Candidatus Vesicomyosocius sp. SY067_SCS001: one gene and its partner. The main gene of each other region encodes a partner of the protein of the gene in region 2 in a complex. Links are inferred from orthologs where the notes say so. Each region holds a gene or a part of one and is shown on either strand. Other genes may lie near its edges. The genes, in order: metK and groL.

Region 1 (3,294 bases), 170 kb from region 2 along the record:
TAGCATGGCATTGTCACAAACATTAATATTACCTGTAGCGGTTACGATTAAATCAGTTGTATTTAGCAGATCTTTATTAATGTCGTTAATTAAACCTGTATTGATGCCGTTGATATAAGGAGAAATAATTTCAAAACCATCCATGCAAGCTTGCATTGCACAAATTGGGTCAATTTCACTGATTTTAACAATCATGTTTTCTTGACGTAGGCTTTGTGCAGATCCCTTACCAACATCGCCATATCCAATTATTAGTACTTTTTTGCCTGACATGAGCATATCAGTACTACGTTTAATAGCATCATTTAGAGAGTGACGACAACCGTATTTATTGTCATTTTTTGACTTAGTCACTGAGTCGTTTACATTAATAGCAGGGACCTTAAGTAAGCCTTTTTTCATCATTTCTAATAAGCGATGGACACCTGTTGTGGTTTCTTCAGAAATACCGTGAATGTTAGCTAACATTTCTGGATATTTTTCGTGTAATATTTGGGTTAAATCTCCACCATCATCAATCACCATATTGGCCGCCCAAGGTTTACCATTTTTTAAAATAGTTTGTTCAATACACCATAAAAATTCCTCTTCAGTTTCGCCTTTCCAGGCAAAGGTTGGGATATCAGCTACTACCATAGCACTAGCAGCGTGGTCTTGAGTGGAGAAAATATTGCAACTTGACCAACGTACTTGAGAACCTAAATCGATTAGTGTTTCAATTAAAACAGCGGTTTGAATAGTCATGTGAACACAGCCAATAATTTTAGCATTTTTTAAAGGTTGTTTATTTTTATATTTTTCTCTAAGTGCCATAAGTGTTGGCATTTCCGCTTCTGCAAGCTCTATTTCTTTACGACCATAATCAGCTAGTTTTATATCAGCGATTTTGTAATCTTTATTATTTAAGGTTGAGTTATTCACTTTGATTATTATACCAATAATATTTTTATCTTAGTAAGTGAGCGCGATCAGTTTTTTCCCAACTAATGTCATTTTCTGTACGTCCAAAGTGGCCATAACTAGCGGTTTGTTGATAGATAGGGCGTTTAAGATCAAGCATTTCAATTAAGCCTTTAGGACGTAAATCAAAGTGTTTATGTATTAAATGTTCAATTGCTTGATTACTGATTTTTCCTGTACCAAAGGTTTCTACATTAATTGAGATAGGTTCTGCTACACCAATAGCATAAGAGACTTGAATTTCACATCTATCAGCCAAACCAGCAGCAACAATATTTTTAGCTATATAACGTGTTGCATATGCTGTAGAACGGTCAACTTTTGATGGGTCTTTACCAGAAAATGCACCACCACCATGTCTGGCCATACCCCCATAAGTATCGACAATAATTTTACGACCTGTTAAGCCTGCATCACCTACCGGACCACCAATGACAAAATGACCTGTTGAGTTGATGTGATATTGAGTTTTATTACTTAGCCATTTACTAGGTAGTACGGGTTTTATTACTTTTTCTAAGATAACTTTTCGTAAATCTGTAAGCGAAATATCATTATCATGTTGGGTTGATAAAACGACGGCATCAATACCTACGATTTTATGACCGTTATATATCATGGATACTTGAGATTTTGCATCTGGGCGTAACCAAGGTAATACACCATCTTTCATTAGTTTCGCTTGACGCGCAACCAAAAGATGCGCATATAGAATAGGGGCTGGCATCAATGTATCAGTTGTATTACAAGCATAACCAAACATTAAACCTTGGTCTCCTGCCCCTTGTTCGTGATTAGATGATTCGTTAACACCTATAGCAATGTCTTGAGATTGTTCGCCTAGTAAATTGGTAATATTACAAGTGTTGCCGTTAAAACCATACTCTTGTTTGTCATAACCAATATCAATAATAGTATTACGCACAATTTTTTCATAATCAATATTGGCGCCTGTGGTAATTTCTCCAGCTAGTACGACATGATTACCCTTAACTAATGTTTCAACAGCAACACGTGAGTTTTTATCTTGTGTTAATGCTGCATCTAAGATAGCATCAGAAATTTGATCACAAATCTTATCAGGGTGTCCAGCGGATACAGATTCAGAAGTGAATATCATTTTTTTCTCCTTTATAAAAACAAAAAAACCCTTAAAGCGGGTTTCCAAATAAAGGAGAACACCTACTTTAGCTTGTTTTAGCTTCCTATTTTGGTAGCAACGCTAGCAATCGGGACAAATCAGCGTGATAGTTAAAATTATAGCACAAATAACTGATTATTCTAGGCTTATCTTTAAAGCAATACCACTAATAAATGGTGCACTCATTAAACTTAATATGAGAATGGTAGCTAAAAAATACAATTGACCTGTAATTACTAAACCAAATTGTGCTTGAGAGACAGCACTTGAAGCAAAAATAAGAATAGGAATATACAAAGGTAGTATCAGCAAAGATAATAACATGCCAGAATTTTTTATACCAACAATAAGTGAAGCCCCAATAGCTCCAATAAGACTTAAACTTGGAGTGGCTAATAATAGCGTTATCATTAATACATAAACACCATTGTTATCAAGAAATAAAAATAATCCAAATAAAGGAGATAATAGAATAATAGGAATACCAGTCAAAATCCAATGAGCGGTAATTTTTGATAGAATAAGTAAAGGTAGTGAATGGTGAGAAATCACTATTTGTTCTAAAACACCATTTTCAAAATCATGATGAAATAAAGCATTAAGTGAAAGTAACATGGAGAGCATTGAAGTAACCCAGATAATGCCTGATCCAATTGTGGAGAGTATAGCAGCCTCAGAGCTAATAGCTAAGGGAAATAATGATACTGATATTATAAAAAATAACAAAGGGTTTAGTATACTAGAAGGGTTGCGAACAGCAATACGTAAGTCACGTTTTAATGCTTGTAGGTAAATATTCATAGTTCTAACACTTTTTGATTAAGGAGGTTTGAATTTTGATGTGTAGTAAATAAGCATAATCCACCTTGCTTACAGTGTTTTGTAATTCTACTTTCAATGATTGTTACCCCCTCAGTATCAAGTGCAGTAAAAGGTTCATCTAATAGCCAAATTTTCGCATTAGAAATGAATAAGCCTGCTAGGATAACACGTCGTTTCTGCCCTGCTGAAAGCTTGTCACAGTATTCATTTTCATAACCTTTTAAACCGATACTTTTTAATGCTTTAGTTAATTGTATTTGTTTGGTAGATTTATTAAGCTCTGTCAAAAATTCAAGATTCTCAAGAGTGCTTAATTCTTGACTGAGTGCTGACAAGTGGCCTAAATAAAAAATTTCTTTTTGGTAGGCTTC
Region 2 (3,337 bases):
TCTAAATGGTGCGCCTGTTGGGAAGTTATGAGGTAATAAGTTAGTTGCATTTACACTAATATACAACATATTAGAGGCCTCTTTAGCATTAATTGTCATAACCAGGCCTTTACTTACCATTTCAACAGAATGTCCACCTATCATTGTATGATTGCTAATACCTTCAATTACTGGCATATGACAAGACTGACAAGTAGTAGAACCCCCTGCAGATATAATTTCTCCACCAGTTTGACAGAGTGGTACTTTTTTAGAATTGTTACGTTGATTATGACAACCTAGACATGCCTTAGAGGTTTTAAATAAGCCTGGATTATTTGCAACTCCACCTTCACCAAATCTTTTATGTTTTTTATTAGTACCATTAGGACCTTGTATTTGATGGGATGAGTATTTATAAGCTTTTATGCCTAATTTTACCCTATCATTTTGATTCTTTATTCTTTTGTATTTAGTTAAAGAATGACAAGCGATACAATTAACTCCTTCAGAGAAGGAGTTTTTAGCATTAAGTTTTGTTTTTTTTTCTTTTGCTGCTGCAGGAGAGTGACATTCTAAACAAACTGGATATTTATCTTTATCATTTCCTGTTTTAATACCCTCAACTTTAGGACTGCCTACAACCATGCCATAAAAAAGACCATGAATAGGGTCTTTTAATGCTGTGCTTTTAGCATGCATTGAATTTGTCCATTGTTTATAAATATTATAATGACATACACTACATTCTTTTGAAGATAAGTTATCAATGTTAGAATATGAAATATTGTCGATTTTAGTAGAAGGAATTATGATATTAGTTTTTGAATTTACGAAAGATTGTAAATCTGCTTGTACTTGTAATCCTAAAAAAGATATTATTAAATAAATTAATTTGTTTTGCATTTATTCCTCTTTAAAATCTTTTAGATAGCATTAATAATTTAAATTATTAAACTATGTTACTCTCTATTAGGACCCCGCTCTATTATAAAAAAGCCCCATAAATGGGGCTTTTTTATAATAGAGCGGGGTTGATTTACATCATTCCACCACCCATACCACCCATACCACCCATATCAGGAGAAGCAGCAGGTGTAACGTCTTGAGGGATATCAGTAATCATTGCTTCGGTTGTAATCATAAGACCTGAAATACTAGCAGCATGTTGTAATGCAGCACGCACAACTTTCGTTGGATCTAAAATACCCATCTTGAGCATATCACCATATTCTTCTGTTGTTGCATTATAGCCATAGTTATCTTTACCATCAGCTACATTATTGAGAACAACAGAGGCTTCACCCCCACCATTTGTTACGATTTGGCGTAGTGGTGCTTCCATTGCTCGTTTAGCAATTTCAATACCAATATTTTGATCATGATTATCACCAGTCAAACCATCTAAAGCTTTAATAGTACGGACTAAGGCAACACCGCCACCAGGAACAACGCCTTCTTCAACAGCAGCGCGAGTAGCGTGTAAAGCGTCATCAACATGGTCTTTCTTTTCTTTCATGGCAACTTCAGTAGCAGCACCTACTTTAATTACTGCAACCCCTCCAGAAAGTTTAGCTAAACGTTCAAGCAATTTCTCTTTATCATAATCACTTGTTGTAGTTTCGATTTGTGCTTTAATTTGGTTAACACGACCATCAATATCAGATTTTTTACCAGCACCATCAACAATTACAGTATTTTCCTTACCAATTTCGATGCGTTTAGCAGTACCAAGATGTTCTTCAGTTACTTTTTCTAAAGACAAACCTACTTCCTCTGAAATAACTACACTACCTGTGAGTATGGCAATATCTTCTAAAATTGCTTTACGGCGATCACCAAAACCAGGAGCCTTAACTGCGGCAACTTTAACAATACCACGCATATTATTAACCACTAGAGTGGCTAGTGCTTCACCATCAATATCTTCAGCAATGATTAGCAAAGCTTTACTTGATTTTTGTACGATTTCTAATGCTGGTAATAAATCACGAATATTTGAAATTTTTGCATCATGTAACAATACAAAAGGAGACTCAAGATCAGCAGTCATTGTATCTTGATTGTTAACAAAGTAGGGGGACAAATAACCACGATCAAATTGCATACCTTCAACTACATCAAGTTCATTTTCAAAACCAGAACCTTCTTCAACGGTAATAACACCTGCTTGACCTACTTTTTCCATAGCATCGGCAATAATATCACCCACAGAAACGTCAGAATTTGCAGAAATAGTACCTACTTGAGCAATAGCTTTTGTATCATTACAAGGTTGTGAGAAGTTGCGTAGTGCATTAACAGCAACTTCTGTTGCTTTGTCAATACCTCGTTTAAGATCCATAGGATTCATACCTGCTGCTACTGACTTAACACCTTCAGTAACAAGAGCTTGCGCAAGCACAGTTGCTGTTGTTGTGCCATCACCAGCAATATCATTGGTTTTTGATGCTACTTCTTTTACCATTTGCGCGCCCATATTTTCGAATTTACCTTCTAAGGTAATTTCTTGAGCAACGGAAACACCATCTTTAGTGATCGTAGGACCGCCAAATGATTTATCTAAAACAACATTTCTACCCTTAGGTCCTAATGTTACTTTGACTGCGTTAGCTAGCATATTTACCCCGTCTAACATTAAATTCCTAGCTTCTGGGCCAAATTTTATATCTTTTGCTGACATTTTTAATCTCCTTTATTTAATGACTGCGACAATATCGCCTTCTTTCATTATTAATAGTTTTTTACCATCTACTTTAATTTCAGTACCAGCATATTGAGCAAACAATACTTTATCGCCGATTGTTACATCTAATGCAATTGTATCACCATTGTCATTTTTTTTACCATTACCTATTGCAACAACAACACCCTCTGAAGGCTTCTCAGTTGCTGAATCAGGAATAATTAAACCACTGGAAGTGGTTTTCTTTTCTTCTACTCTACGAACGACCACACGGTCGTGAAGGGGGCGAATATTCATTTTTTCTCCTAGTTAATAAAATTTTTAAGCTTGATGCATAAGTTTAAATTTATCTTTCAAAGAATTTACTCTTGTAAGTTCGATTTAAGCTTTTGCATGGCTTTAGTCTCAAGTTGACGCACTCTTTCTTTTGAAATGCTATACTTGTCTGCTAAAGTATATAGGGTTGTTTTTTCTTCTTTCAAGTATCTAGATTGTAAAATATCTAAACTTCTTTCATCTAGCGATGATAAAGCCTTATAAAGTCGTTGTTGCTGGGTTTTTTTTGAATCGTCTGTTAACAATAATTGTTCAGGTGTTTGGACGTTTTCATTGGTTAGATATTGTTCTGGTGCATGAGAATCCTCCTCATCAAACACTTCGAATGTGATATCA

Evidence for each region.
Region 1: the proteins of groL (region 2) and metK are in contact, whole or in part, in a cryo-EM structure (PDB 8P4O), measured with the Escherichia coli proteins. The link is inferred for Candidatus Vesicomyosocius sp. SY067_SCS001 from one-to-one orthologs.

The regions. Positions count from the first base shown.
Region 1 is NZ_CP054877.1:716,108-719,401, reverse strand. Bases 14-2,967 are described here. They hold metK (methionine adenosyltransferase), read right to left. Parts: upstream 2,081-2,967; coding sequence 947-2,080; downstream 14-946. Other genes in these bases: ccmA (cytochrome c biogenesis heme-transporting ATPase CcmA), read right to left, coding at 2,899-2,967; ccmB (heme exporter protein CcmB), read right to left, coding at 2,237-2,902; HUW60_RS03455 (adenosylhomocysteinase), read right to left, coding at 14-921. Outside these bases: more of HUW60_RS03455, read right to left, coding at 1-13; more of ccmA, read right to left, coding at 2,968-3,294. UniProt on the Escherichia coli protein: Catalyzes the formation of S-adenosylmethionine (AdoMet) from methionine and ATP.
Region 2 is NZ_CP054877.1:543,567-546,903, reverse strand. The notes cover bases 341-3,337. They hold groL (chaperonin GroEL), read right to left. Parts: upstream 2,663-3,337; coding sequence 1,019-2,662; downstream 341-1,018. Other genes in these bases: rpoH (RNA polymerase sigma factor RpoH), read right to left, coding at 3,028-3,337; HUW60_RS02585 (co-chaperone GroES), read right to left, coding at 2,675-2,962; HUW60_RS02595 (cytochrome c family protein), read right to left, coding at 341-885. Outside these bases: more of HUW60_RS02595, read right to left, coding at 1-340.